Regions from separate parts of the Microbacterium sp. ABRD28 genome, predicted to be linked through region 1. Evidence: predicted binding sites of a transcription regulator. Region 1 holds the regulator's gene; the other holds the start of a gene.
The links. Region 1 encodes HspR, which represses chaperone genes until heat shock. Its sites were predicted from a motif close to AAGTTGAGTCNNNNNGACTCAACTT; they were not measured.
Positions count from the first base shown of each region.

Region 2: DT073_RS12475 (ATP-dependent Clp protease ATP-binding subunit) is a predicted target of HspR. The motif match lies at 13,174-13,198, and genes of this name have one in related genera.

Region 1 covers NZ_CP031015.1:378,557-393,856, reverse strand. Annotated here, with positions in the region: gene DT073_RS01970 (FGGY-family carbohydrate kinase) at 1-791, shown strand, start outside; gene DT073_RS01965 (fucose isomerase) at 788-2,419, shown strand; gene dnaK (molecular chaperone DnaK) at 2,602-4,473, shown strand; gene DT073_RS01955 (nucleotide exchange factor GrpE) at 4,476-5,105, shown strand; gene DT073_RS01950 (DnaJ C-terminal domain-containing protein) at 5,118-6,110, shown strand; gene DT073_RS01945 (heat shock protein transcriptional repressor HspR) at 6,125-6,586, shown strand; gene DT073_RS01940 (septum formation family protein) at 6,704-7,204, shown strand; gene DT073_RS01935 (DUF2252 domain-containing protein) at 7,224-8,594, opposite strand; gene DT073_RS01930 (potassium channel family protein) at 8,715-9,470, shown strand; gene DT073_RS01925 (cysteine hydrolase family protein) at 9,494-10,066, shown strand; gene DT073_RS01920 (hypothetical protein) at 10,573-11,484, shown strand; gene DT073_RS01915 (hypothetical protein) at 11,680-12,276, opposite strand; gene DT073_RS01910 (glycosyltransferase) at 12,431-13,648, shown strand; gene DT073_RS01905 (glycosyltransferase) at 13,659-14,861, shown strand; gene DT073_RS01900 (hypothetical protein) at 14,848-15,291, opposite strand.
Region 2 covers NZ_CP031015.1:2,580,834-2,596,133, reverse strand. Annotated here, with positions in the region: gene nrdH (glutaredoxin-like protein NrdH) at 160-393, shown strand; gene nrdI (class Ib ribonucleoside-diphosphate reductase assembly flavoprotein NrdI) at 444-878, shown strand; gene nrdE (class 1b ribonucleoside-diphosphate reductase subunit alpha) at 860-3,016, shown strand; gene nrdF (class 1b ribonucleoside-diphosphate reductase subunit beta) at 3,047-4,021, shown strand; gene DT073_RS12525 (trans-sulfuration enzyme family protein) at 4,194-5,390, opposite strand; gene DT073_RS12520 (Lrp/AsnC family transcriptional regulator) at 5,507-5,980, shown strand; gene DT073_RS12515 (HNH endonuclease signature motif containing protein) at 6,134-7,525, shown strand; gene DT073_RS12510 (hypothetical protein) at 7,565-8,263, opposite strand; gene DT073_RS12505 (class I SAM-dependent methyltransferase) at 8,265-9,371, opposite strand; gene DT073_RS12500 (DUF3817 domain-containing protein) at 9,480-9,944, shown strand; gene DT073_RS12495 (DoxX family protein) at 9,969-10,379, shown strand; gene DT073_RS12490 (EI24 domain-containing protein) at 10,376-11,113, opposite strand; gene nagA (N-acetylglucosamine-6-phosphate deacetylase) at 11,170-12,324, shown strand; gene DT073_RS12480 (hypothetical protein) at 12,321-13,139, shown strand; gene DT073_RS12475 (ATP-dependent Clp protease ATP-binding subunit) at 13,251-15,300, shown strand, end outside.

The sequences.
Region 1 (15,300 bases):
CCGGAACGATCGACGCCTGGACCGAAGCCGTCAGTGCGGGCGCCCACGGCGTCGGCGACCTCATGCTGATGTACGGCACGACGATGTTCCTGGTGGCGACAGGGAACCACGTCCTGCGCACGCCGTCGATGTGGACGACCGTCGGCGCTTTCCCGGGGACAACCAATCTGGCCGGGGGCCTCGCGACCTCCGGTGCCCTCACCGCGTGGCTGCGGGACCTCACCGGCGCCGATTTCCCCCAGCTGCTCGTTGAGGCGGAGGTGTCCGGTCCCGGCGCCCGCGGGCTTCTGATGCTGCCGTACTTCGCCGGCGAGCGAACTCCTATCCTCGACGCGGATGCGCGCGGCGTCATCGCGGGGCTCACCCTCGGACACACCCGCGGCGACCTGTACCGCGCCGCACTCGAGGCGACCGCCTTCGGGGTTCGCCACAACGTCGAGACGATGCGGGCCGCCGGCGCCGATGTCCGCCGCATCGTCGCGGTGGGCGGCGGCACTCAGGGCCGGCTGTGGCTGCAGACCGTCTCGGACGTCACGGGGCTTACGCAGGAGGTGCCGCGCATCACCATCGGTGCGAGCTACGGCGCCGCCTTCCTCGCCGCGGGCGCGGTGTCCTCCGATCCGCCCCGCATCGATGACTGGAACCCTGTCGTGGACACCATCACGCCGGATGCGTCGCGTGGCCCGCATTACGACCGGCTCTTCGACCTGTATCTGAATCTTTATCAGGGCGGGAGGGACGTCGCGCACGCCCTCGCCGCCCTGCAGCGCACGGAAGGAATCCCCTCATGACCTACACATTCCCGCAGCCCCAGGTGGCGCGGACAGCGGCGCCCCGCACGGCCTACCTGATCGCCTCCGGCGACTTGCGCGAGTCGGCGAACATCGCCGGGTGGCCGACGCAGGCGGCCATGGAGACTGAGGTCGTCCGCGCCTTCAATGAGCTGGGCTGGACGGTCATCCGCGCCAACGAGGTCGACCCCGACACGGGTCATGGCTTCATCTCGAGCCAGCGCATGGGCCTGGACGTCTTCACGCGGATCCCCGAGGACGCCCCCCTCATCGTCGCGGAGGCCGTGTGGCAGTACTCCCACCACGTCCTCGCCGGATTGCGGACGCACCGCGGCCCCATTCTCACGGTGGCGAACTTCGCGGGGGACTGGCCCGGGCTCGTCGGCCTTCTCGGCCTAAATGCGGGCCTGACAAAGATGGGCCGGGACTATGCCACGATCTGGTCGGTCGACTTCACCGACGAATGGTTTCGAGAGGGATTGCGGGAATGGGTCGAAACCGGCCGCATCACCCACGACGCCTCGCACGTGCGCGACCTGCCTGCTCTCCCCGACACCGCCGAAGTCGCGCTCGGCCGGGCGCTGGGCGATCAGCTCCTCGCGGAGAAGGCCATCATCGGCGTCTTCGACGAAGGCTGCATGGGGATGTACAACGCCATCTTCGACGACGAGCTCCTCAATCCGCTCGGCATCTATAAGGAGCGACTGTCGCAGTCCGCGCTCTACGCCGAGATGCTGAGCGTGACGGACAAAGAGGCCGATGCGGCCTACGAGTGGCTCGTCGATCGCGGCATGACCTTCCGCTACGGCGAGGATCCCATCACAGAGCTGACGCGCGATCAAGTGCAGTGGCAGCTGAAAATGTACATCGCCGCGCTGCGCATCTCCGACGACTTCGGACTCGACGCCGTCGGCATCCAGTATCAGCAGGGACTGAAGGATCTCGTCCCGGCATCGGATCTCGCCGAGGGCATCCTGAACTCCACCGAACGCCCGCCGGTGTTCTCTCGCGACGGGAGGCGCGAGCTTTTCGCCGGTCGCGCCTTTCCGCATTTCAACGAGGCGGACGAGGGCGTGGCCGTCGACGCGCTCGTCACCGACCGGGTGTGGACCGCCATGGGCCTGATCCCCGACAACACGCTCCACGATGTGCGCTGGGGAGAGGAGTACGACGGACGCTTCGTCTGGGTCTACGAGATCTCGGGGTCTGTCCCCGCCTCGCACCTCGGCGGGTGGGACAAGGCCGAAGGATGGCGCCAAGGCCACGTCTTCTTCCCCGCCGGTGGCGCTACCGTCAACGGCGTCTCGCGGCCCGGGGAACTCGTCGTCAGTCGCGTCTTCATCGCCGACGGCATCGTGCAGGTCGACATCTTCCGCGCCTCGGCGATCGAGCTGCCCGACGACGAGACCCGGCGCCGGAAGGAGGCCACCAACCCCGAGTGGCCGATCGCCCACGTCGTCCTCCACGGCGTCACGCGCGATCAGTTCATGGCGCGGCACAAGGCGAATCACGCGCAGGTCGTCTACTCCCCCGACGCCGCGACCGCCGACCGGGCGCTCATGGCGAAAGCCGCGATGTTCGAGCGCATCGGCGTGAAGGTCAACCTCGTCGGGGACGTCACCATGTGACTCCCCGCCTCGGAGGGCGGATCGAACTTGAGTCAATTCATATCAAGTTCAGTTGACCGATGGCGCGGGGGTGGCGTAGTGTTGAGCCAACGCGACTCAACCCTCCGTGACCCGGTCGCGTGTGGACTTTCGGACAACGCCCCGGGTCGAGGCTCTCGGCCCCGTGAAAAGGAGAAACACACATGGCACGTGCTGTTGGTATCGACCTCGGAACGACGAACTCCGTCGTCGCGGTGCTGGAGGGCGGCGAGCCCAAGGTGATCGCGAACGCCGAGGGCTTCCGCACCACCCCCTCGGTGGTCGCTTACACCAAGGACGGCGAGATCCTCGTCGGCGAGACCGCCAAGCGTCAGGCGGTCACCAACGTCGACCGCACCGTCTCGAGCGTCAAGCGCCACATGGGCACGAACTGGACCTTCGAGGTCGACGGCAAGAAGTGGACGCCGCAGGAGATCTCGGCCCGCATCCTGCAGAAGCTCAAGCGCGACGCCGAGCAGTACCTGGGCGACACCGTGACCGACGCGGTCATCACGGTGCCGGCGTACTTCAACGACGCCGAGCGTCAGGCCACCAAGGAGGCCGGCGAGATCGCGGGTCTGAACGTCCTGCGTATCATCAACGAGCCCACCGCCGCCGCCCTCGCGTACGGCCTGGACAAGGGCAAGGAGGACGAGCTCATCCTCGTCTTCGACCTCGGTGGCGGTACCTTCGACGTCTCGCTCCTCGAGGTGGGCAAGGACGACGACTTCTCCACCATCCAGGTGCGCTCCACCGCCGGTGACAACCGTCTCGGCGGTGACGACTGGGACCAGCGTCTGGTCGAGTACTTCATCAAGCAGTTCAAGGACACCACCGGTGTCGACGTCTCGGGCGACAAGATCGCCCTGCAGCGACTGAAGGAGGCCGCCGAGCAGGCGAAGAAGGAGCTGTCCTCCTCGACCAGCACCTCGGTCAACCTCCCCTACCTGTCGCTGACCGACTCGGGCCCCGTCTCGCTGTCGGAGACGATCACCCGCGCGAAGTTCGAGGACCTCACCAAGGACCTCCTCGACCGCACCAAGAAGCCGTTCGAGGATGTCATCCGCGAGGCCGGCATCAAGGTCGCCGACATCGCCCACGTCGTGCTCGTCGGCGGTTCGACCCGTATGCCCGCCGTGTCGGAGCTCGTCCAGCGCGAGGCCGGCAAGGAGCCCAACAAGGGTGTGAACCCCGATGAGGTCGTCGCCGTGGGCGCAGCCCTGCAGGCCGGTGTGCTGAAGGGCGAGCGCAAGGACGTCCTGCTCATCGACGTCACCCCGCTGAGCCTCGGCATCGAGACCAAGGGTGGCATCATGACCAAGCTCATCGAGCGCAACACCGCCATCCCGACCAAGCGGAGCGAGACCTTCACGACCGCCGACGACAACCAGCCGTCGGTCGCGATCCAGGTCTTCCAGGGCGAGCGCGAGTTCACCCGCGACAACAAGCCGCTCGGCACGTTCGAGCTCACCGGCATCGCGCCGGCTCCCCGGGGCATCCCGCAGATCGAGGTCACCTTCGACATCGACGCCAACGGCATCGTGCACGTCTCGGCGAAGGACAAGGGAACCGGCAAGGAGCAGTCGATGACGATCACCGGCGGCTCGTCGCTGCCGAAGGACGACATCGAGCGCATGGTGCGCGAGGCCGAGGAGCACGCGGCGGAGGACAAGAAGCGCCGTGAGGCCGCGGAGGTCCGAAACCAGGCCGAGACGCTCGCCTACTCGGTCGACAAGCTCATCAAGGACAACGACGACAAGCTGCCCGCCGACGTCAAGGAGTCGGTCCAGGCCGACGTCGATGCGCTGAAGACCGCGCTCGCCGGTGACGACGACGACGCGGTGAAGTCGGCGTTCGAGAAGCTGTCGCAGTCGCAGGGCAAGATCGGCGAGGCGATCTACTCGGCGAACCAGGCCGCGCCGCAGGCCGACGGTGCCGCCGCCGGTGGCGAGGGTGCGCCCGCGGGCGACCAGCCGTCGAACGATGAGGACGTCGTCGACGCCGAGGTCATCGACGACGAGGAAGACAAGAAGTAACCATGGCGAAAGACAAGGACGACCCCACGGTTCCCGGGCCTGACCCCGAGGACGGTTCGGCGCCCGAGTCGGCAGACGCCTCACCGAACGCGTCGGCGGACGCAGCGAGCGCAGAGGAGGGCGACTTCACCGTCGACGACATCCTCAGCGCCGCCCAGTCCGCCGACGCGGCGGCAGCGGATGACACCGACGCCGTCGCCGACCGCGTCGAGGCTCTGGAGTCGCAGCTTCTCACCGACCTGAAGCGCCTGCAGGCGGAGTACGCCAACTACCGCCGCCGCACCGAGGAACAGCGCGAGATCGAGATCGAGCGTGCCAAGGGGGCCGCCGCCAAAGGCCTGATCCCCGTGCTCGACGACCTCGACCGTGCCGCCAAGCACGGCGATCTCGTCGAGGGCACGCCCTTCGCCGCCATCGCCGACAAGGTGCGGGCTGTCGTCGAGCGCATGGGCGTGGAGGCGTACGGCGCCGCCGGCGAGGCCTTCGACCCCCAGCACCACGAGGCGATCTTCCAGCAGCCGACCCCCGGCGCGACCGAGGCGACCATCCTCGAGGTGGTCGAGACGGGTTACCGGCTGGGCTCGACCGAGCTGCGTCCGGCGAAGGTCGTCGTCGCGGTGCCGGCAGAGTAGGCCGGAGACGCCATGGCCAGCCAGGACTGGTTCGAGAAGGACTTCTACAAGGTACTGGGGGTCTCCAAGGAGGTCTCCGACGCCGATCTGAAGAAGACCTATCGCAAGCTCGCGCGGCAGTATCACCCCGACTCCAAGCCGGGGGATGCTGCGGCCGAGGCGAAGTTCAAAGAGATCAGCGAAGCGTACGCGGTGCTCTCCGACCCCGAGCAGCGTGCCGAGTACGACCAGATCCGTGCCATGGGCTCGGGCGCGCGCTTCACTGCGGGCGGCCCGGGCGCCGGCGGGTTCGAAGACGTCTTCAGCGCGTTCGGTCAGAGCCGCGGGGGTGGGCGCTACGAGTCGGCCGACTTCGACGACATCTTCGCGATGTTCAACCAGCAGCAGGGAGGCAGCTTCGGCTCGGGTCGGTTCGGGCAGCCCACCGGCGGCTTCCGCGGCTTCGGCGGCCCGACCCGCGGGTCGGATGTCACGGCGCGCACGACCATCGACTTCGTCACCGCCACGAAGGGCGAGACCATCACCCTCCAGGGCGAGGACGGCAAGCCGTTCAAGGTGAAGATCCCCGCCGGCGTCGCCGACGGGCAGCGCATCCGCCTCCGCGGTCGCGGACGTCCCTCTCCCGACGGCGGCGAAAGCGGCGACATCGTCGTGCAGGTGACGGTGCGCCCCCACCCGGTGTTCACCCGTGAGGGACTGAACCTGCGCGTGGTGGTTCCGGTGACCTTCACCGAGGCGGCTCTGGGCGCCACGATCGAGGTCCCGACGCTCGGTGGCGACCCGGTGAAGCTGCGTGTCGCGCCGGGCACCCCCTCGGGACGCGTGCTGCGCGTCAAGGGACGCGGTGTCTCGACTCAGAAGGGCACCGGCGACCTGCTCGCCGAGGTGCAGGTGGTCGTGCCCTCCCACCTCGAGGGCGCCGCGCGCGAAGCGCTCGAACGCTTCCACGAGGTGGAGCCGAAGGAGAACCCGCGGGCGGACCTCATGGCCAAGGCGCGCGGCTGACACGGGAGGGACGGATGACGGACCACGTCGACATCGACGGTGACGCGCCGATCTTCGCCATCGCCGCGGCGGCGGAGCTGTCGGGCATGCACCCGCAGACGCTGCGCCAGTACGACCGGCTCGGTCTCGTCGTCCCCGCTCGCACTCAGGGCGGTTCCCGCCGCTACTCGCTCCGCCACGTCGAGCAGCTGCGCGAGGTTGCGCGGCTGTCCGCCGACGGTATGAGCCTCCCCGCGATCGCGCGGCTCATCTCCCTCGAACAGCGCGTGCACGACCTCACCCGTCGTGTGCGGGACCTCGAACAGCAACTCGAGATGGAGCGCCAGTCACGCCCGGGGGCGCGGGTCTTCGCGGCGGGCGCGACCGGCTCTGTCGTCACCCTGCGCCATGGCACGCGCGTGCGCCGCGCCACCGAGCTGGTGGTCTGGCGCCCGCGTCATCCGCTCTCTCCGGGCGCTCGAGACGAATCGGCCTAGCCGACACGCGCGGGGGTGCCGCCGACTCGCGGGCGGGAGCGATCGCCTTCTAGGCTGAGGCCCGCGCCGGGATCGATCTCGGCGTTCGTCCTGTCCTCACACATCCCCGAAAGTTCCATGGATACCTCACGCCTCATCCACCGTCTTCTCGCCGCGGGTGCCGTCGGCACCCTCGCCGTCGCTCTCTCCGGATGCGTGAGCTTCACCGCTCCCTCCACCGTGGAGCGGGACGAGGAGTCGCAGGAGGTCGTCGAGGGCGGGAACGCCGACGTGTTCGCCATCGCGGTGGGGGACTGCTTCACCGAGGTGACCGAGACCGAGATCAATCAGCTGCCGGTGGTCCCCTGCGGCGAGTCGCACGACTACGAGGTCTTCCATCTCTTCGATATGCCCGACGGAGAGTGGCCGGGCGCCGAGGCCGTCGACGCGGCTGCGGAGGAAGGGTGTCTGTCTGCTTTCGAGCCGTTCGTCGGGATCTCCTACGAGGAATCGGTGTTCATCGCAGACTCGATCGACCCGTCCGAGCAGTCGTGGGGAGACGGCGATCGCGAGATCATCTGCATCCTGTCCGACCCGTCGGGTCCGACCGAGGGATCGGCCGAGGGCACCGCGCGCTGATCGCGCGGGCCGCGCCCACTCACTCCTCGGTGCCGCGGTGGCGGCGGAACTCCTCCCAGTCCTCGTACGACAGATCGGCGTAGGCGTACGCCCACTCCACCACGGCGTCCTCGAACCGCCGCCCGCCCCCGACGTAGCCGGCGGCGGTGGCCCCCGTCGGTGATTGCCCGTGGGCGCGCGCCAGTGTCGCCGCGCACGCCATGGCGTACCAGCGGAACGGCTTGTCCTCCATCGCCTCGGCGTCGAAGCCGCCCTTCATGTCGTGGAACTGCCGCACGTAGAAGTCGCGCCGCGCGCCGGACGGCGATCGGCGGATATGACCGAGGAAAGGATCGGACACCGCCTGCAGGATGCGCTGGAGCGCGACCACCCGCCCTCCGTTGCCATAGGTGTCGATGAAGGTCGTGACCGCCTCGGGCTGCGTCACGCGCCCGTACTGCACGAGCACGCTCTCGCCGGCCTCCTTCCCCTGAAGGAGGAGCACATCGCCGTCGCCGTCTTGGAGCGCGATCAGCAGACAGCGCGTGCCGACGCTGCCGACGCCGACCACCCGAGCCGACACGTCGGCCATCGCGTACTTCTGCAGCAGGAGCCGGATGTCGACATTGACCGACAGCCGGTACTCGTCGAGGACCCGCCATGCCCGTTCCTCGTCGCCGGCGGTGAGATGGGTCATCACCGGGGGATCGTCGAGGAGCGTCACGCGGCCGTGTTCATCGGTCGTCGTCAGCTTGCGCGCGGCACGGGAACCGGTGCGTTTCTGCGCCGATCGCACCGCGCGCTCGACGACCGCCGCCGTCTCCGGATCGGTCGAAAGGCGAGCACCGAGCGCGTCGAAGCGGTCGAAGTACCGCTCGAGCGGAGACCGCTTGGCGGCGGTGCGGAGCCCCCGCTGATACGTGCGGACGGCCTGCCGCGCCGCATCCTCGACGACGGCGTCGTCGCGCGAGGTCGCGCGGCCGGCGATGACGACGCTGGTGGCGAGGCGCTTGAGATCCCACTCGAAGGGAGCCCAGGCCGACTCGTCGAAATCGTTCAGATCGAACACGAGCGTGCGCTGGGGCGACCCGTAGAGGCCGAAGTTCGACAGGTGCGCGTCGCCGCAGGAGGCGACGAGGATGCTCGTGCTCGGGCAGCGCGACAGGTCGTCGGCCATGATCGCTGCGCTTCCCCGGTAGAACGCGAAAGGACTCGCCCCCATGCGGGCGGTGCGCAGCGGCACGAGCTCCGGCACGCGATCGACGTCTTGGGCATCGAGGACGGCCATCGGGTCTCGGCCGGTGGCCACGAGCTGGGAGAGCGCGCCACGGGGCGTCCGACCCCGCTCGATCTTGCCCTCCGCCGTGTGGGCGGACAGGCCCGGGGGTGGCATCCACGGATCTCGAGGCACGGCGCCTCCTCTCACCCGGCGGCATCACCGCCTGATCAGACGGTACGGGATGGGAGCGCACGCCGCCAGCACCGGCGTGCGCTCCCGGCCGAGGCCGATCGCCGCCGTTACTGTCGTGCCGTGAGCGTCACATCGACCGGCGGACCCGCGACCCGGGCGTTGACCGCCGATCAATGGCAGAGACTCACCTATTGGCCGCTGATCATCACGTCGCTGGTCTTCATCGTCGTGTACTCGTGGCAGGTGATCGCCGACTTGCAGGGGCCGGCCTACGCCGTCGCACGGGTCGTCATCGGGGTCACATGGGTCGTCTTCGCGGTCGACTACATCGTCCGGTTGGCCCTGGCGGATCCGCGCGGGAAGTGGTTCCGAGGTCACCTGTTCGACCTCGCGGTCGTCGTGATCCCGGCGCTTCGGCCGCTGCGGCTCCTTCGCGCGCTGACCGTCGTCAAGGCGCTCCAGCGCACGGCGGGATCCGCCATCCGCAACCGTGTGGCGATCTACGGCGCCGGAGCGGCCGCGATCCTCATCTGGATCGCCGCGCTCGCCGTCCTGGAGGCCGAGCGCGGAGCCCCCGGCGCCAACATCGAGAACTTCGGCGACGCGGTCTGGTGGGCCTTCGTCACCATCACCACCGTCGGCTACGGCGACTTCTATCCCGTCACCTGGTGGGGCCGCGTCGTGGCGGTGCTGCTGATGTGCGGCGGGATCGCGGTGGTCGGCGTCGTGACGGCGACGGTGTCGTCGTGGGTGATCGAGCGCGCGGCGGCGACTGTCGGCGACGACACCGAGCCGGCCACGCGTGGGCAGGTGCGCGAGCTCGCCCAGCAGTTGGCCGCGGTGAGCGCCAAGCTCGGCGACCCGCCCGCGCGATGACCCCGCGCGCCTAGGCTGGGTCGATGGCCCCGGTCCTCGTCCTCATCGACATCCAGCGCGACTACTTCCCCGGCGGACGCTTCCCCCTGGTGGATCCGGATGCCGCAGCCGAGCGTGCCGCGGAGCTTCTGGCGGCCTTCCGCGAGGCCGGGCTTCCGATCGTGCACGTGCGCCACGAGTCATCCGGTTCGGGGAGCTTCCTCGAGGCCGGGACTCCGGGAGCCGAGATCGACCCGCGGGTCGCCCCCGAGGGCGACGAGACGGTCGTCGTCAAGCATCACCCGAACGCGTTCCACGGCGCGTCCTCCCACGGGGGCCCGCTCGGCGAGGCGCTCGCCGCCCACGTCGGCGCATCGCTCGTCATCGCCGGGATGATGACGAGCATGTGCGTGGACGCCAGTGTGCGCGCGGCATCCGATCTCGGCTGGAAGGTGACGGTCGCCGCCGATGCCTGCGCCGCGCCCGACCTGGCCTTCGGCGGAGTCGCCGTCGGCGGAGCCGACGTGCACGCGGCGTTCCTCGCCGCGCTCGCGAGCGCGTACGCGCGGGTCGCGCCGGTCGCCGAAGTGGTCGCGGCGCTTCGCGCCCCCGCCTGACCGCCCGGGCGTCCGCGCCCCCGCGTCCGCGCCCCCGCCCCCGCGTCCCCGCTCCGCGCCCCCGCGTCCGCGCCCCCGCGTCCGCGCGTCCCCGCTCCGCGGCCCCGCGTCCGCGCGTCCCCGCTCCGCGGCCCCGCGTCCGCGCCACACCCGCATCTCGCGACCCCGCCCACACCTCCCCCTCCTCGCGACCCGTCGATTCCTGCGGGTGCTGGGCTCATCGGGCCGCACTTCTTGACGGGTCGCGTTCGCACCGCGCGGCCGATGCCCTCGCGGCCGATGCCCGCGCGGCCGATGCCCGCGCGCCCGCACATCCCCCCTGAGCACCCCGCGCGGGCGACCCGTCGATTCCTGCGGCCTGCTTGGTGGATCAGCCGCAGAAGGTGACGGGTCACGCAGGGCCGCCAGGTGCTCGTCGACTCCTGCACAGTGACGCGAATCGGCGGGCTGTCCACCGGCACGGTGCGACGCGTCATCCGGCTTCCCGGCAGCGGGATGCTGGGGCGATGCCGCATCCGAAACCTCTGCCCTCAGCCCTTGTCGGCAAACCGTTCTCGGTGGCCGAGGCGCTTCGTGAGGGAGCGTCGCCGGGTCGACTTCGTGCGCGCGACCTCGACGCGCCGTTCCAGGGCGTGCGTACCTTCACGCGCGGAGCATCGTCGTTCGTCGAGCGCGTGCGCGCGGTGGCGCCGAGGCTTCGCGACGGTGACGCGGTGAGCCACCTCGCTGCGCTCGCACTCGTCGGAGCCGACGCGATCGGCGGCCCGTCCGCGATGGTGGACGTCTGCTCTCGTGCACCCCTCGCCCGTATGCGGGCCCGTGGCGTGCGCGGACATCAGATCACCGATCGTTCCGTCCGCGTCGGCGCCGTGGCCGGCGTGCCCGCGGTGCACCCCGTCGACGCCTGGTGTCAGCTCGCCTCGGACCACTCCGTCAGAGAGCTCGTCATCGTCGGCGATGCGCTGGTCCGACGCCAGAACCCGGTCGCTGATCGGGAGGAACTTCGGCGTGCCACTGCGCAGTGGAGCGGCCGCCGCGGTGCGAAGCGGCTGAGGGAGGCGGAGGCGCTGGTGCGCCAGGGCACCGACTCTCCGCGCGAGACCCGGCTGCGCCTCGACGCCGCGGGGCACGGACTGCCGGAACCGGTGGTGAACCACCCCGTCTACGACGAAACCGGCCGGCTCGTCGCGATCCTCGATCTGGCTTACCCGGAGTACCGCGTCGGGCTGGAGTACGACGGCGACCACCACCGCACCGATGACGGGCAGTACTACCGCGACATCGAGCGACTCGACGCCCTCGCGCGGCTCGGTTGGCGTCACATCCGCGTGACGAGAGAGCACCGTGGCATCCGGCTGAGCCTCGTGCTGAGCCGAGTGTCCGACGCTCTCCGGGATCGCGGATGGCGGCCCGGATGACCAGCTGCGCGACCGGTCAGGAGTCGTCGGTCCGGCGGGGGGTGGCCCGCAGGAATCGACGGGTCGCGAGCGCGGGGGTAGGTGGGCGCGGAGACTGGTAGACACGACCCGTCAAGAATCGTGGGCTCGCGCGCGCGTGGGCCGCAGGAATCGACGGGTCGCGCGTGCGTGGGGCGGGCGCCGGAGCGCGACCCGTCAGGCGCGCGGCTCGATGCGCAGGACCTCGGGAGAGCCGTCGATCGTCAGGTCATCGATGACACGGATGCTGCGGGCCACCTCATCCACGAAGGGGATCACCGTCCCCACGCGCTCCCGGTCGGAGCACACCGCCGTCAGCGTGACGAGGTGGGTGCCGGTGTCCCACGTGTAGGTGGCGAACGGGGGAGTGCGAGGCTCGGGCGGAAGCGCCATCACCAGGCGCTCGCCGACACCCAGATGGGGGTTGGAGAACGATTCGGTGTCGTCGTACTCGATCGGCATCATCGCCCGCGCGGTGCGCAGCTGCGGGGTGAGCTCCTGCAGCTGAGCCATGAGGACGACGAGCTCGGGATCGGCCTTCCACACCCAGATCAGAAGCCGGCCGTCTGCGCGACGCATCAGCAGCGGTGCCGCCTGACTCATCATCCAGGCCATCCCGCGGCTTCCGGGGCGCTCCTCGGCGCCCATCGCCCGATTGGCCTGGCCCAGCAGCATCCGGATCGCCGCCTTGCGATGGCGACGCCCGCGGAATCCGAGCGAACCGGTGACGGGAACCCAGCGGTCGGGGGAGGCATCGGCCTGGAGTCGAGGCATGCCCCCAGGGTAGGCGCGCGGCCTGCGCAAATCCTCGACGCACGCACCGCCCGAGCCCCACTCCTCGGGGGAATGCCCCGCCTCGATTAGAGTGGGACCGCCGCGCGACCCTGCGCGGCGCCATCTTCCGCCGCAGAGAACAGGCACACCTCCCGTGACCACCCCCGCGACGCCCGATGACCCCACACGCTCCGACGCCGAGAAGCGACCGCTCCGGGTCCTCATCGGCTGCGACACCTTCGCTCCCGACATCAACGGTGCCGCCCGGTTCGCCGAGCGCCTGGCCGCCGGCCTCGTGGCCCGCGGCCACGACGTGCACGTGATCGCCCCCAACAGCGCCTACCGCAAGAGCCCCGCCCACACCGAGGTGATCGAGGGCGAGCCGATGACGATGCATCGCCTGCCCTCGGTGCGCTGGCCTCCGCACGACTGGCTGCGCTTCGTCTGGCCCTGGCGGTCGAAGCACTACGCCCGACAGGTGCTCGACGAGGTCAAGCCCGACGTGGTGCACATCCAGTCGCACATCGTGATCGGTCGCGGACTGTCGCGCGAGGCGCGCAAGCGCGGCATCCCGATCATCGCCACCAACCATGTGATGGCCGAGAACATCCTCGACTTCACCACGCTCCCCGACGCCATGAACAAGGTGGTGCTGAAGCTCGCGTGGGCCGACGCGCGGCGCACGTTCCAGATGACCCGTGCGGTCACGACACCCACCCGCCGCGCCGCCGATTTCCTCGAGTCGACGATCGAGATCCAGAACGTCATCCCCATCAGCTGCGGCATCGACCGGTCGAATTACGCCCCCGACCTCACGCCGCGCGACCGCAATCGTGTGCTCTTCGTCGGTCGCCTCACGAGCGAGAAGCACATCGACGTGCTGTTGAACGCGGTCGCGACGCTGGATCCGGCCCTCGACGTCTCGGTCGACATCGTCGGCGGCGGCGATCAGCGCAAGAACCTCGAGAACCTCACCGCCCAGCTGGGGCTGGCCGATCGCGTCACCTTCCACGGTCATGCGTCGGAGGAGGATCTTCGGGCCATCTACTCGCGGGCGAGCGTCTTCGCGATCGCCTCGATCGCCGAGCTGCAATCGATCGCCACGATGGAGGCGATGGCCTCGGGCCTGCCGATCGTCGCGGCCAACGCCGTCGCGCTCCCTCACCTCGTGCACGACGGCGAGAACGGCTACCTGTTCGAGCCGGGGAACGTCGCCGAGATGGCCGACCGGCTCACGGCCGTCCTCACCGCCACCCCCGAGGAGCGGCAGCGCATGCAGCAGGCCTCGCTCGACGGGGTGGTCGTCCACGACATCGGCCGCACCCTCGACACCTTCGAGGCCCTGTACCGCGGCGAGCCCATCCCCCAGTGAGGCGCCCCGCGTGCACATCGTGATGTTCGGCGACCAGCACGTCGAGTCCTCCGGGGGTGCGCAGGTGTCGATGAGGCTGCAGCGACGATTCCTCGAGCGCGCCGGGCACACGGTGACCATCGTGCAGCCGCGCCTGCATGCCCGCAGGGTCGACGACCCCGCCTTCCTCGACCTGCCGTCGGTGCCGGTCACCCTCGATCGCGAGTACGGCATGACACTTCCCACACGGGCCGCCGACCACGCCGTCGATGCCGGGATGGCCGCACGCCCGCCGGTCGACGTCGTGCACGTGCAGGGCGACTTCTGGGGTGCGATCCTCGGCCACCGGTTCGCCGCCCGTCACGCGCTGCCGCTCGTGCACACCATGCACAACCGGGTCGACGTCGGGATCGCGGCGACGACGCCGTTCCCCCGCCTGGCGCTGCGTGCGCTCAACGTGTGGGCCAGCGGGGCGATTCTCCCGCGCGAGCCGAGGGAGCCCGGAACGGACGGGTGGGCCTATCTCCGCCGGTTCGCCGCACGCGCCGCGGCGGTGACCGCTCCGTCGTCGCACTTCGCCCATCGCCTCATGGCCCATCACGTCCGTCCCGGTGGTGCACCCGAGCGCCACGTCGACGTCGTGTGGAACGGCATCGATGACGAGATGCTGGATGCCGCGCGCGCCGCCGGCCCGCCTCGCCCGGCGCATCCGCGACCCCGCCTGGTGTGGGTCGGTCGGATGAGTCCGGAGAAACGCCTGCTGCCCTTCCTCGACGCGCTCGCCGACTCCGGCGTCGCCGCCGACGTGACCGTGATCGGCGGCGGCGGTCAGGCCCGCGCGGCGCGACGACTCGTGTCGCGGCGCCGGCCGGCGGCACGTGTGACCTTCGCCGGGCGGCTGCCCTACGCCGAGACCCTCCGTCGCCTCGCCGCCGCCGACGCGGTGGTGCAGAGCTCGATCGGCTTCGAGACGCAGGGGATGACGGTGTTCGAAGCCGCGTCGCTGGGCACCCCGGCGATCGTGGCAGACCCCGACATCGCCGACGAGCTCGGCGAGGGGGTGTGGCGCGTCGGCGCCGAGCCGAACGCGTTCGCGCTGACCCTTCGCGATGCCGTCTCCGACATCGCCGCCGGGCGCGCGCCGCGCCCGCAGCCCGAGATCGCCGAGACGTTCCGGCAATCGTCTCGGACCGCGGCGATGGTGGCGGTGTACGACCGGGTCAGGCGGCGCTGAGGATGAGCGGGTAGAGCACGTTCCACAGCACCGCGCTCAGCAGGGCGAAGCCGCCGGCGCCGAGGGCGATCGCCGCGAGCACGGGCGATCGGTCGCGCCGGAAGAGGCCGACCAGACCCAGGACGACGGTGACGAGGGCCACAAGCCCCTCGACGATTCCGAGGATGCCCGTGATCGGGCCGAACAGGTCGTAGGTCTGCGACAGCAGGATGCCCACCTGCACGAACAACTGCAGCACGAGGAGCAGCACCAGGACGGCGGCGGAGATGATCGCGGCAAGCCCCCACGGATTCCTGCCGCCGCGAGTGCCGCCGGGTGCCGGGGCCGCGCCGGCGGGTGCGTAGCCGGGCGGTGGGGCGAAGGCGCCGGCAGACGCCGCGGGTGAGGTGCTCGGCGCAGGTGTGGGCTCGGAGGGAGTGGGGTAGGACACGGCGACCTC
Region 2 (15,300 bases), 1.1 Mb from region 1:
ACAACCTGTGTTGTACATGGGGATGACGGTGAGAAAACTACACGGATGTAACTACTATCCCTAGTGGTGCTATCCGATGTCGGCACCCATATGTAGTATTGGTCTCCCGGTGGGGGTCACCGGAGCAAACACTCGAAATCGAGGGGAGAACGGATCGACATGGCGATCACCGTTTACACCAAGCCGTCTTGCGTGCAGTGCACCGCGACCTACCGTGCGCTGGACTCGAAGGGCATCGAATACGAGGTCCACGACCTCTCCGAAGACCCGGCAGCGCTCGAGCAGGTCAAGGCCCTCGGCTACCTGCAGGCACCCGTCGTCATCACCGACGAGGACCACTGGTCGGGCTTCCGTCCCGACAAGATCGACGAACTGGCGTCGCGCCTGGCCTGAACCCGGCGCCGCGTCGGGGACCCCGCGAGGATCGAGCCCAGGAGGGAACCATGAGCGCACTGGCGACATCCGCCCCGCTCCTGGTCTATTTCTCCAGCGTGTCGGGCAACACCGCACGCTTCATCGAGAAGCTCGACCTCCCCGCCGTCCGCATCCCGATCACCGCCTCCGAACCGACCCCGGTCGTGGACGAGCCCTTCGTTCTCGTGACCCCCACCTATGGGGGAGGCCAGGGACGCGGTGAAGAGAAGGGTGCCGTCCCCAAGCAGGTCATCCGTTTCCTCAACGACGAGCGGAACAGACGACTTCTGCGCGGAGTGATCTCCGCAGGCAACAGCAATTTCGGCGAGTCGTTCTGCCTCGCCGGCGAGATCATCAGCCGCAAGTGCCGGGTGCCGCACTTGTACCGGCTCGAAGTATTCGGCACGCCTGAAGACGTGACACGCGTCAGCGATGGATTGGAACGATGGTGGAAGCTGCACTGACCGAGAAGGACTTCAAGACCGAGGCGCGATTCGAGGGTCTGGACTATCACGCCCTGAACGCGATGCTGAACCTGTACGGACCTGATGGGAAGATCCAGTTCGACGCCGACAAGCGCGCTGCGCGGGAGTACTTCCTCCAGCACGTGAACCAGAACACGGTGTTCTTCCACTCGCTCAAGGAGCGGCTGGACTACCTCGTGGAGAAGGAGTACTACGAGCCGGCGGTGCTCGAGAAGTACCCCTTCGAGTTCATCCAGCAGCTCAATGACCTCGCCTACGGCAAGAAGTTCCGCTTCGAGACCTTCCTCGGCGCTTTCAAGTACTACACCAGCTACACGCTGAAGACCTTCGACGGCAAGCGGTACCTCGAGCGCTTCGAGGACCGTGTCGTCATGACCGCCCTCGGGCTCGCCGACGGCGACCAGGCGCTCGCCGTCCAGCTGGTCGAGGAGATCATCTCCGGGCGCTTCCAGCCGGCCACGCCGACGTTCCTCAACACCGGGAAGGCGCAGCGCGGCGAACTGGTGTCGTGCTTCCTCCTGCGGATCGAGGACAACATGGAGTCGATCGCCCGCGGCATCAACTCCGCCCTGCAGCTGTCCAAGCGCGGTGGCGGGGTGGCGCTGCTGCTGTCGAACATCCGCGAGGCGGGCGCTCCGATCAAGCAGATCGAGAACCAGTCCTCGGGCATCATCCCGGTGATGAAGCTCCTCGAAGACAGCTTCAGCTACGCCAACCAGCTGGGCGCCCGTCAGGGCGCGGGTGCGGTCTACCTGTCGGCTCACCACCCCGACATCCTGCGGTTCCTCGACACCAAGCGCGAGAACGCCGACGAGAAGATCCGCATCAAGACCCTGTCGCTGGGTGTGGTCATCCCCGACATCACGTTCGAGCTGGCGAAGAACGACGAGGACATGTACCTCTTCTCGCCGTACGACGTCGAGCGCGTCTACGGGGTGCCCTTCGGTGACATCTCGGTCACCGAGAAGTACCGCGAGATGGTCGACGACGCCCGCATCAAGAAGACGAAGATCAACGCGCGCGAGTTCTTCCAGACCCTCGCCGAGATCCAGTTCGAGTCGGGTTACCCGTACATCATGTTCGAGGACACGGTGAACAAGGCCAACCCGATCAAGGGTCGGATCAACATGTCCAACCTGTGCTCGGAGATCCTGCAGGTCAACACCCCGACCACCTACAACGAGGACCTCTCGTACGCCCAGATCGGCAAGGACATCTCCTGCAACCTGGGCTCGATGAACATCGCGCTGGCGATGGACGGCGGCGACCTCGGCCAGACGGTCGAGACCGCCATCCGCGCCCTGACCGCGGTGAGCGACCAGAGCCACATCCGCTCCGTGCGCTCGATCGAGGACGGCAACGACCGCTCCCACGCGATCGGACTCGGACAGATGAACCTGCACGGCTTCCTCGCCCGTGAGCACATCCACTACGGCTCGGAAGAGGGCCTGGACTTCACGAACATCTACTTCTACACGGTGCTCTTCCACGCTCTGCGCGCGTCGAACCGCCTCGCCATCGAGCGCGGCACCGTCTTCGACGGGTTCTGGGACTCCACCTACGCGTCGGGGGAGTTCTTCGACAAGTACACCGATCAGGCGTGGGTGCCCGCCACGGAGCGGGTCAAGGAGCTGTTCGCCCAGATCCCCGTCCCCACCCAGGACGACTGGCGCGAGCTGAAGGCGAGCATCCAGCAGCACGGCATCTACAACCAGAACCTGCAGGCGGTTCCGCCGACGGGGTCGATCTCGTACATCAACAACTCGACCTCGTCGATCCACCCGATCGCGTCGAAGATCGAGATCCGCAAGGAAGGCAAGCTCGGCCGCGTCTACTACCCGGCTCCGTTCATGACGAACGAGAACCTGGAGTACTACGAAGACGCCTACGAGATCGGCTACGAGAAGGTCATCGACACGTACGCCGCCGCAACGCAGCACGTGGACCAGGGGCTGTCGCTCACGCTGTTCTTCAAGGACACCGCGACCACGCGCGACATCAACCGGGCGCAGATCTACGCCTGGAAGAAGGGCATCAAGACCATCTACTACATCCGCCTGCGGCAGATGGCGCTCGAGGGAACCGACATGTCCGAGTGCGTCAGCTGCATGCTGTGACCCTCTGACCAGGACTTTTTAGGAGACACGATGGCTGAGAAGCTGCAACTGCTCAACCGGGTCCAGGCGATCAACTGGAACCGCATCCAGGACGACAAGGACCTCGAGGTCTGGAACCGTCTGGTGAACAACTTCTGGCTGCCCGAGAAGGTGCCGCTGTCCAACGACATCCAGTCGTGGAACACGCTGACCCCGCAGGAGCAGACGCTGACGATGCGGGTCTTCACCGGTCTGACGCTCCTGGACACCATCCAGGGCACCGTGGGGGCGGTCTCGCTGATCCCCGATGCGATCACCCCGCACGAGGAGGCGGTGTACACCAACATCGCCTTCATGGAGTCGGTGCACGCCAAGAGCTACTCGTCGATCTTCTCGACGCTGTGCTCGACGCCCGAGATCGATGACGCCTTCCGCTGGTCGACGGAGAACGAGAACCTTCAGAAGAAGGCGCGGATCGTCATGGACTACTACCGCGGCGACGAGCCCCTCAAGCGCAAGGTGGCATCGACCCTGCTCGAGTCGTTCCTGTTCTACTCGGGCTTCTACCTGCCGCTGTACTGGTCGTCGAAGGCGAAGCTGACGAACACGGCCGACATCATCCGCCTCATCATCCGCGACGAGGCCGTGCACGGCTACTACATCGGCTACAAATTCCAGCGCGGTCTGGAGCTGCTGGATGAGGCGGCGCGCCAGGACATCAAGGACTACGCGTTCTCGCTCCTGTACGAGCTGTACGACAACGAGATCCAGTACACCCAGGATCTGTACGACGAGGTCGGTCTCACCGAGGACGTGAAGAAGTTCCTTCACTACAACGCCAACAAGGCGCTGATGAACCTCGGCTACGAGGCGATGTTCCCGGCGACCGTCACCGACGTGAACCCGGCGATCCTGTCGGCGCTCTCGCCGAACGCCGACGAGAACCACGACTTCTTCAGCGGGTCGGGCTCGTCGTACGTCATCGGCAAGGCCGTCGCGACCGAGGATGACGACTGGGACTTCTGATGACCCCTGGTGAACGCCCCGTTCCACCAGTCGGCGCATGACGACAAGGCCCCTGGCCAGGCACCTTCGCGGGTGACGGACCGGGGGCCTTTCGTGGTTCCAGCCGCTCAGGAGCGTGCTGCTTCGCCTCCCCGTCTTCGACGGAACAGTCCTGCGGCTGCCCTGGTGTGGATTACGCGCTGATCAGCTCGGCGGGAATCGCGCGGAGCGCGCGCGCGAGGTCGTCGCGGAGATCGTCGACGTGTTCGAGTCCGATCGACAGTCGCACGAGCCCCGCGTGCGGGCGCGCGTGCGGGGGCACGGGACGATGCGTCAGGGCGGCAGGGTGCTGGATCAGGGAGTCGACCCCTCCCAGCGACACAGCGTGTGTGAAGACCGTGACGGCCGAGGTGGCGGCCGCCGCAGCCTCGAACCCTCCGCGAAGTCTCACCGCGATCATCGCGCCGGTTCCTCGCATCTGACGTCGCAGCAGACCACGCGGATCTCCGTCGAGGCCGGGGTAGTGCACCTCGGCGATCTCTGGCTGCTCCTGCAGCCATTCCACGAGCCGGCGCGCCGACCCCTGCTGCCGTTCCAGGCGCACCGGCAGAGTCGGCAGTCCTCGGTGCAGCAGATATGCGCCGAGCGGGTGCAGAAGTCCACCGGTCACCGCGCGCACACGACGCAGCGCGGCGGCGGTCTCAGCACCGCACGCGATGACACCGGCGATGACGTCGCCGTGGCCGCCGAGGTACTTCGTCGCGCTGTGCAGCGACATCGCCGCTCCGAGCGCGACCGGATTCTGCAGCAGTGGCGTTGCGAACGTGTTGTCGACGAGGACAGGGATGCTTCCGGCCGACGCCACCGCGCCCGCGATGTCGACGAGCTCGAGCGTGGGGTTGGCGGGCGTCTCGACGACGATCAGCCCGGTTTCGGGTCGGATCGCGGCGGCGATCTCGTCCTCGTCGCAGTACGTGACATCGATACCGAGCAGTCCCGACGAGAGCAGGTGATCGGTCCCGCCGTAGAGCGGGCGCACCGCGATGACATGCGACCTCCCGGACGCTGCACTGTGTGCGATGATCGCGGCGGTCATCGCCGCCATGCCCGAGGCGAAGGCGACAGCCTCCTCGGCGCCCTCGAGCTCGGCCAGCGCGCACTCGAAGCGGGCGACGGTGGGATTCCACAACCGCGCATAGACGAGACCGCCGTCGGCGAGCGGGTGACCCCCGCTCGCCATGGATTCGTACGACAGCCCACCGGCTTCCAGATCGGGGAGGGGGTTCGTGGTCGACAGGTCGATCGGGAGCGCATGAACGCCGAGACCCTCGAGGTCGTTCCGTCCGGCGTGCACGGCGACCGTGTCGCGGTGGCGGTGTGCAGATTCCATACCGTTAGTGTGGGGGGAATCGCAAGAAGAAGCCCGTGATCAGGCTGAAAGGGCGGAAAAAGCGTGTTTGATCCGAACTCTCTGCAGAATTCGTCTGCTCGGGGGAAGGTTTCTCGATGAAATCCCAAGGCGGTGACCCGCTGGATGACAACGACATCCGCATCCTGCGGCTGCTCCAGCGCGACGGTGATCTCACCAACCGCGCCCTTGCCGAACGGCTCGGCCTGGCCGAGTCGACGTGTGCCCATCGGGTGCGCATGCTGCGCGCGCGGGGGGTGATCCGCGGATCGCAGGTGCGCTTGAGCGAGACGGCGCTGGGCTATCCCATCCAGGCTCTCATCCGCGTGCGACTGGGGAGTCACACGGCTTCTCGTGTTCGCGAACTGTTCGACGCGCTGTGTGAGATCCCGTCTGCGCTGCGTGTCTTCCACGTCGCCGGAGTGGACGACTTCCTCGTCCATGTAGCCGTGCGCGATCCCGAAGCGCTGCGGGACGTGGTGCTCGAGCACATCACCGTGCACCCCGTTGTGCGGGCGACCGAGACGCAGCTCCTCTTCGAGGTGCGCGATGGCCAGGGTCCTTCCATCTGAGCTGTCCAGCCTTCGACGAGCGTGCGCTTCTCGAGAGCCTCGTCGGGGGCTTCGCTCGATTGGAGCCCGGGTGCCTCATCAGGTCGAGATCGGTTCAACCTGGGGTTGAGGGTTTCGGGTCTCGATGTCGGAGGGTGGTGCCATGCTTCGTACATGCGTTCGAACCCGCGGCTCACCCTTCTCAGCGAGGAGGATCGGTCTGAGCTGACGGGTGTGCTGACGCGGGTGGAGGCCGCGCAGGTAGCGCTGGCTGCCGCGGAGGCGGAGCAGACGCGTGCATTGGCCGAGGCTGGGGCGTTCGCGGCGCGGCTGACGGAGGGGTCATCCGCGGTGGTGCGGGACCGGGATATGGCGCTGCGGGGTGTGGCGGCCGAGATCGCGGCCGCGGTGCGGCTGTCGGACCGGTCGGTGCAGCGGCAGATCGACACCGCGTACGCGGTGGTGAACGACTATCCCGCGACGGTGCACTGCCTGGAGAAGGGGCTGATCACGCGGGCGCATGTGGCGGTGGTGGAGGATGTCGGGCGGCGGTTGCCGCCGGAGGTGAAGGGGGAGTTCGATCAGCTGGCCGCGGAGATCTGTCTGGACGAGACCCCGGGTCGTGCGCGTGCGGATTTGGAGATCATCGCCGAGCGGATGCACCCGCGGACACTGACCGAGCGGCATGCGGGGGCGTCCCGGGAGCGGAAGATCGTCCGGTACGCGATCGGTGACGGGATGTCGGAGCTGCGGGCGGTGCAGTCCACGGTGCTGATCGAGGGGATCTTCCAACGCATCACCGACGAAGCCACCGCGGTCATCACCGCTCGAGAACCGCAGCCGGGCGATGATGTGGCGCCGGACACCCGGACGATCGATGAGGTCCGCGCGGACGTGTTCGCCGACATGCTCCTCACCGCCGTACCGAGCCTCAACCCGACCGGCTCTGGTGACCTGCCGGGAGGGTTGGGCGCGATCACCGCGAAGGTGCAGGTCGTCATCCCCATCATGGCCCTCATGGGGCAAAGCGACGTCCCGTGCGATCTTGCCGGGGTCGGGCCGATCGATGCCGAGACGGCGCGGTTGCTTGCGGGGAACAGTGACGGGATGTGGGAGCGACTCCTCACCCATCCGGTCACCGGGTTGACGATGGCAGTGGACCAGTACCGGCCGACCGGGGCGATGGTCCGGTTCCTGAAGGGCCGGGACAAGCACTGCCGGTGGCCAGGATGCCGGATGCCCGCCCGAACCTGCGAGATCGACCACAACCACGACGCCGCCCTGGGCGGGAGAACCGAGATCTGCAACCTGTCCTGCCTGTGCCAACGGCATCACAGCATGAAACAGTTCACCGCCTGGAAGGTGAAGCAACTCGACGGTGGGGTCATCGAGTGGACCTCCCCCACCGGAAGGATCTACGTCGACAATCCACCGGGTCATGGGGTGCACTTCTCACCGGAGGAGGACGTCCCCGACGACCTGTGGGTGAAATGGACCACGTTCACCGGAGAGTTCCGGATCACCGACGAACCCGCCGACGACCCCCGAGAACCGGCGCCGTTCTGACGTCCAGTCGGCCGGGCCGGCAGTCGGACTCGCGCCGTCTCACCGCCCCGCGATGAGACCGAAGCCCAGACACACGACGCCCGCGGCGGCCAGGACGACCGCATAGGTCCATCGGTAATCCAGATGGATGAGTCTGTCGTAGGTGCGTGACACGAAGGCGGCCGCGCCCGGCAGCCGCGACCACACTCCGGCGAGCAGGACGAACGGGGCGATGAGCGCCAGCAGGAAGACGGCGTACGCCAGGATCCGGGGAACGAGCTCGTCACTGATGCCCGCGGTCACGCGGCCCGTGGTGTACATGATCGGGAGGGTCGTGAATCCGACGATCGAGCAGCTGAGGCCGAGCCAGAAGTAGCTCCCCGAATGTGCACGGCTTTGCGTGGCGCGCGCGACCGCTGCTCGCCGGGGGACACGGAGACGCCAGACCGCGACCCCGATCGCCGCGGCCAGGAAGACGGCCCCGGCGATGAGGTCGACCGTGCGGCTCAGCGCGAGGGCGTCGGCATCGCGCTCCGCGGCGGTGACGAGATTCGCCGGATTGAAGCTCTGCAGCGCCACGAAGAGGATCGTGGCGCCCGTCGCGAGGCCACCCACCATCCACCCCATCCGCGCCGCCACCTGGGTGTTGCGGGCCAGCATGTCGGCCGTCGCCCCGTACAGGGCGGGGTTCAGGCCGAGCGCCAGTCCGAGCCCGATCAGCGTCGACAGGGCGACCGCCCACCGGGCGATGTTGTGCATCTCAGCCGCTCCTGGACACGGTGACGGTGAACTTGGCGTTGCGGGCGACCTGACGGGTGGGGCCGACGAGGCGCTCGAGTGTCGATCGGTGGCGGAGGTGCGAGTTCCAGACGGTCCAGAGCTCGCCCTCCGGGGCGAGCACCCGAGCGGCGTCAGCGAACAGCCCGTGGGCGAGCCGCTCATGCACGGCCGCTCCGGTGTGGAACGGAGGATTCAACGCGATCAGGTCGGCCGCCCGATCGGGGAGGGTCGACAGGCCGGCATCCTGAATGACCTCTACCCGATCGGCGACCCCGTTCGCGGCGGCGGTGGCGCGCGCTGAGGCGACGGCGGCCGCCGAGACATCCGACGCGTGAACCCGGAGACGGGGATGACGCCGAGCGAGCGTCGCGCCGACGATACCGTTTCCGCAGGCCAGGTCGACGACGAGCGCGTCATCCGAAATCCCGTTCGGAAGATTCTCCAGGAGGAGCCGGGTGCCGATGTCGAGGGAAGCGCCGGCGAAGACGCCGCCGAAGGCACAGACCTCGAGGTCGCCGACCCTCGCACGCTTCGGCTCGGGGTCGCGTCCGTCGTGGGGCTCGGCGGCGATGAGGACACGGGACTTCTGCCGCGCCGGGCTGACGTCCACACGCCCGAAGCACCGCCGCAGGACGTCGTTCATGGCCAGGGTCATGTGTTTGATGCGGCCGCCGGCGAAGACCCGCACGTCGGGGTGAGCGTGCCTCGCGATGAGACCGGCGATGTCATCCAGCGCATCCAGGGAACGGGGGAGGCGTAGAAGGACGACCCTCGCGTCTCGCACGAGTTCAGCGGACAGCGGCAGGGAGCGAAAGACTCCCGACATCTCCAGCGCCTCGGCGTTCGCAGCGAGAGCGCGTTCGCCGAGGAGAGAATCCTGATGCACCCTCAGGAACCACCCCGGCTGCGCTGAGGCGAGGGTGAGCGCCCCGTAGGCATCGCCGATCACGACCATCTCGTCCGGCGCCGCATCACGGCGCGCCTCCTGGGACAGGTCCAGGAGCAGTCGATCGGCCGCGTCGACGGCCACGAGGTCCGGAGCCTCGACGTCAGGCCACCGCCGCAGCGCGTCGAAGGGGAACTCCACACCTCCACGCTAGGCGCCGTCGCGATCTCTTGACACCGACACGACCGGGGCGGCGCGTTCTGTGGGCTTCTCTAGGCTGGAAACCCCGTCCCTCGCCGAGGAGAACCCGTGTTCCGCACGCCCCTGACCCTCTTCCGCACCCTCGCCATCGCCGAGGCGGTGTCGTGGACCCTGTTGATCACCGGATTGATCCTCCGTGCGACCGCCGGTCTCGACATCGCGGTGACGATCGGCGGCGGCATCCACGGCTTCGTCTTCCTGGCTTACGGAGCGACGGCGGTACTCGTCGCCCTCAACCAGCGCTGGTCGCCGGGGCCGGCGATCGTCGCCGTCGGGAGCGCCGTGATCCCGTACGCCACCATCCCCACCGAGATCTGGCTGCAGCGCTCCGGCCGCCTGCGCGGATCGTGGCGGACCGAGGAGACGGCCGATCCCCGCGACCGCCGGATCCTCGACCGGATGCTGCGCTTCTTCCTTCGGCGCCCGTGGGTGCTCGCCCTGCTCATCGCGACCGCGGTCGTGCTGCTGTTCGTCGTGCTTCTCGTCGTCGGCCCGCCCGGAGGTCGGGAATGATCCTCGCGCGGTTAGGCTGACGGGATGTCGGACAGCTCGAGCCCCCTGCGCACCCTCGCCCGCTGGTCGCTGGCCGGCGCGATGGTGTTCGCCGGCGTCACCCACCTGTTCTGGGGACGCAAGGAGTTCCAGGCGCAGGTTCCCGACTGGACCACGCGGGGCACCGGGTTCGACAAGGATGACGTCGTCATCGTCTCGGGAGTGCTGGAGGTCATGCTCGGGGCGTCGCTCGTGCTGCTTCCGAAATCACGTCGCACGCTCGGGAACTACCTGGCGGCGTTCTTCGTGGCGATCTTCCCCGGCAACCTCGAGCAGTACCTGAAGAAGCGCGACGGCTTCGGTCTGGACAGCGACCGCAAGCGCCTGTTCCGTCTGTTCTTCCAGCCCGTTCTCGTCGCCTGGGCCATGTGGTCCACGCGGGACGGCCGGCGCTAACCGCTCGCGTCCTCTCCGACGAGCGTCCGCGCGAGCATCGTCGCGCCTGCGGTCGCGGCCGGCATGACCGCCACGGCGCCCAGAGGCACGAGGAAGCACAGCTGGGTCGCGATCCCGAAGCCCCACACCCGGGGCCGGGCGCGGCGGAGCAGAGCGCGCCGCTCCCTGCGCGAGATGCCGCGTGCCGTCAACGCACGCGAGGTGAGTTCGTCGGCGAGGATCCAACCGGTGAGCACCGTACCGATGACCGCTCCCAGGACCGTGCCGACGACGGGGATGAAGCCGACGAGGGCCGCGCAGATCGCGATGAGGATGCCGCGGCCGAGAAGTGAGAGCGCGTCTCCTGTGGATCGCCAGAAGCCGTAGTCCGCGCCGGGGATATCTCCTGCCGCGCTCTTCTCCACCGAACGCCAGATGCGGTCGTAGAACGGCTCTCCGACGATGAGGGTCACGGCGGTGAAGGTGACGATCGCGATGATGCCCGCACCGCCGAGAAGCGCGGCGCTCACGGCGATGCGAAGGACGCCGGTCCAGAACTCCGGCCATCCCGCCGCGAACGGCGTCAGCCATTCGGCGACTTCGGGAACCCAGGCGCCCAGGACGACCAGCGCGGTGATGAACACCACCGCGACGACGACGGCGGGGATGAGTCCGAGCGCCATCGCCGCGGGACGACGAGCCCACCACCCGAACCCGCGGAGGAGGAGCCCCACCCCGCGCCACAGTTCCGACATCCCGCTCCTTCCGGCCCTGTGAAGGATAGCGAGGCTCGGACGGATATCGTGGCGGAGTGAACGCGACCGGCACCACAGTCCTGCATTCGGCTCGACTGGTTTCAGGCGGTGAGATCACCGAGGACGCGTGGCTGCTGCTCGACGGCGACGTCGTCTCGGTGCGCGGTACCGGCGCCGACTGGCAGCGCCACGCGCCTGCGGAGGTCATCGATGCCTCGGGCCGCGTCCTCACCCCCGGATTCATCGACCTGCACTGTCACGGCGGAGGCGGAGCGGCCGTCGATGACGGCGCCGCCGCGATCGCACGGGTGTTGGACACCCACACCGCCCACGGCACGACACGCTCCGTGCTCTCCCTGGTGAGCGCCCGCATCGATACGCTCGCGTCGCGCCTCGCCGCGATCGCGGAGGCGAAAGCCCGCGATCCGCGCGTCCTCGGCGCGCACCTGGAAGGACCTTTCCTCCACCCCGACTTCCGGGGGGCCCACGATCCCGACGTGCTGCGTGATCCCGATCCCGAGACGGTGCGTCGCCTGCGGGATGCCGCGGGGAATGCACTCGTCCAGATCACCGTCGCCCCCGACCGACCTCACGCGCTCGAGGCGATCGAGACGTTCGCCGACGCGGGCGTCGTCGTGGCGGTGGGCCACACCGGCGCCGATCGTGCCCTGGCCGAGGCGGCGTTCGCTCGTGGCGCGAGGCTGCTCACCCATGCCTTCAACGCGATGCGCGGCATCCATCACCGGGCACCGGGCCCGGTGCTCGCCGCGGTGAACGCGTCGGGAATCGTTCTGGAGGTCATCCTCGACGGCAGCCACGTCGACCCCCTGGTCGTGCGGATGCTGTTCGATCTCGCCCCGGGGCGCATCGCGCTCGTGACCGACGCCATGGCCGCCGCGGGCGCGGCAGACGGCGACTACATCCTCGGCGACCTGGAGGTCACCGTGTCGGAGGGCATCGCGCGGTTGGCGGGCACGGAGACGATCGCCGGCTCCACCCTCACTCAGGACGCCGCTCTGCGCCGAGCCGTCGAACAGGTGGGACTCGACCTCCCCACAGCCGTCGCCGCCCTGACCGAGACCCCCGCGAGGGTCGTCGGGCGGCAGGACCGCTTGGGGCGTCTCGACCCCGGATTCGCCGCCGACGTCGTCCTCCTCGGCCCCGCGCTCGAGGTCGAGTCCGTGTGGTCGGCAGGACGGCGGTTCCGGTGACCCAGGTCGCGGCCGCGACATCCCTCGCCCGCACCTACCGGTACGTCCGGCTGGCGATCCTCGGGGCTGTGCTCGCCCTCCTCGTCTCCGTCGCCGCGGTCGCGATCGACGTCGGGACCGCACCGGAGTCGTTGAGCGCCGGCTTCTACACCCCTGCTCGGACGGTCTTCACCGGGTCGCTCTTCGCCGTGTCGCTCGCCCTCCTCGCCCTGTCGGGGCGGAGCGTGCCCCAGGCTCTGCTCGATGTCGCCGCGGTCCTGGCCCCCCTCATCGCCATCATCCCGACCCCTGTGGGTGGCGTCGTGCCCGCCGCCGTGCACGCCGACGTCGTCAACGGTCTCATCACGTTCGCGATCGTGGGGGTGGTCGCGCTCGTCGCCACGCTCTTCGTCGCCCGCGCCCAGCGGACCCTCACCCGTGGCGTGCTGACCACGGCCGGCGCGGCGGGCGGGCTCATCGTCGGGTTCCCCCTGTGGGCGGCCGTGGATCAGGAGAGTCTGCTCCGTTTCGGTCATCTGGCGGCGACCCTGGCCTTCTTCGCCCTCATCGCCGCTGTCGCCGGGTGGACCGCCTGGGCGCCGACCTCCTCCCGGCCGGCCGCCCGCGCGATCTACGGAACGATCGCCGTGGGAATCCTCGCCGCGATCGGCTTCCTCTTCGTCGTCTTCCTCCTGAGCGTCGCCGATCCGCGAGGGGCGGCCACCGGCATCCCGCTCGTCCTCATCGGCGAGGTCGTGCTCCTCCTGCTGTTCTCGGCGTTCTGGATCGTCGAAACGGCTCAGACGTGGAACGATCCGGATCCGACTTTTCGGTGACGGCGGTGGGAATAGTCGCCATCACGTCGCGTTGAAGTTGATACGTGTCTGCTCAAGTTCCCGTACCGGGATCTCCGAGCAGGCTTCGCATCACCCTTCACGGAGACTGACATGCCCGAAGACTTCCCCCAGACCGGTGACGGTCAGAGCGCGTTCGACGAGTTCCTCGCTCGCTACCTCGCGGGCGAGCGGGCTCGCGCGGAGCGTTCGATCGACCTCAGCCGCTTCCTGAGCGCCCGAACCCAGGAGATGCTGCAGCTTGCCGGCCGCTACGCCCTCGAGCGCGGCCAGCGCGAACTCGACGCCCTGCACGTGCTCCGCGTGCTGGTCCAGCACGCCCCGGCGCGCGATGCGGTGGCGCGGATCGGCTCCGATCCCGACGCGATCGCCCGCGCGGCCGAACAGCGGCTCCCCGCCGCGTCGACGGCTGCCGACGTCGACGGCGCCGTGATCACTCCGTCGGTGCAGCGCGCCCTCTTCCACGCCTTCCAGGTCGCACGCTCCTCCGGCTCGACCTACGTCGACCCCGAGCACCTGTTCTTCGCCCTCGTCCTCGCGCAGGACACACCGGCCGGGCAGATCCTCGCCCAGGCAGGCGTCACCGCCGAGGCGCTCACCCAGAGCGTGCGCGAGACGGTCACCCCCGGCGGAACGAGCGCCGAAGAGAGAGCGGATGCCGCGGCATCCGATTCCCCCATGCTCGACCGTTTCGGCACCGACCTCACGGCCCGTGCCCGCGACGGACTGCTCGACCCGGTGATCGGGCGCGAAGACGAGATCGAGCAGACGATCGAGATCCTCAGCCGCCGCACGAAGAACAACCCCGTGCTCGTCGGCGAGGCCGGCGTCGGCAAGACCGCGATCGTCGAGGGCCTGGCCCAGGCGATCGTGGCGGGCGACGTTCCCGAGCAGCTGCGCGACAAGCGCGTGATCGCCCTCGACCTGCCCGCGATGCTCGCCGGCACGCGCTACCGGGGCGACTTCGAGGAGCGCCTCACCCACACGATGGACGAGATCGCCGCGCGCTCGAACCAGCTCATCGTCTTCATCGACGAGGTGCACACCGTCGTCGGCGCCGGGGGCGGCGGCGAGGGTGCGATGGACGCCGGCAACATCCTGAAGCCCCGGCTCGCGCGCGGCGAGCTTCACCTCGTGGGTGCGACGACGCTGAAGGAGTACCGCACGATCGAGAAGGACCCCGCCCTGGAGCGCCGTTTCCAGCCGGTGAGGGTGGGCGAGCCGTCGCTCATCGATGCCGTCGAGATCCTCCGGGGCCTGCGCGGCGCCTATGAGGAGCACCACGGGGTCACCTACACCGACGACGCACTGCGTGCCGCCGTCGAACTCAGCGACCGGTATCTCACCGACCGGGTTCTTCCCGACAAGGCGATCGATCTCATCGACCAGGCAGGGGCACGGCTCCGGCTGCGCCTGGGGTCGAAGGTCGACACCCGGGAGCTCCTGGAGCGTCTCGCCACGCTCGAGGCCGACAAGAATGCCGCGGTCACCGCGGAGCGCTACGAGGAGGCGTCTCAGATCCGCGACGAGATCACCGCGGTGCAGGAGCGCCTGCGTGTGGCGACCGAGGCCGGCGCGAAGGCGGGTGCGGCGGTGGTCGACGAACCCGAGATCGCCGCGGTGATCAGCCGCGCCACGGGCATCCCCGCTCAGCGTCTGACCGAGACCGAGCGTGAGCGCCTGGCGGCGCTGGAGAGCGAGCTGCACGCGCGGGTGATCGGACAGGATGACGCGGTGACCGCCGTCGCCAAGGCGGTGCGGCGGAGCCGCACCGGAATGGGGGACAGCCGCCGTCCCGTCGGTTCATTCCTCTTCCTCGGCCCGACAGGGGTGGGCAAGACCGAGCTGGCGAAGGCCCTGGCGGCCTCCCTGTTCGATGACGACGGCGCCGTCATCCGCTTCGACATGAGCGAATTCGGCGAGCGGCACACGGTGTCGCGCCTGGTCGGTGCCCCTCCCGGATACGTCGGATACGACGAGGCGGGGCAGCTCACCGAGCGCGTGCGGCGCAACCCGTACTCGATCGTGCTCTTCGACGAGATCGAGAAGGCCCACCCCGACGTGTTCAACCTGCTGCTGCAGGTGCTCGACGATGGCCGCCTCACCGACGGTCAGGGACGAACGGTCGACTTCTGCAACACCG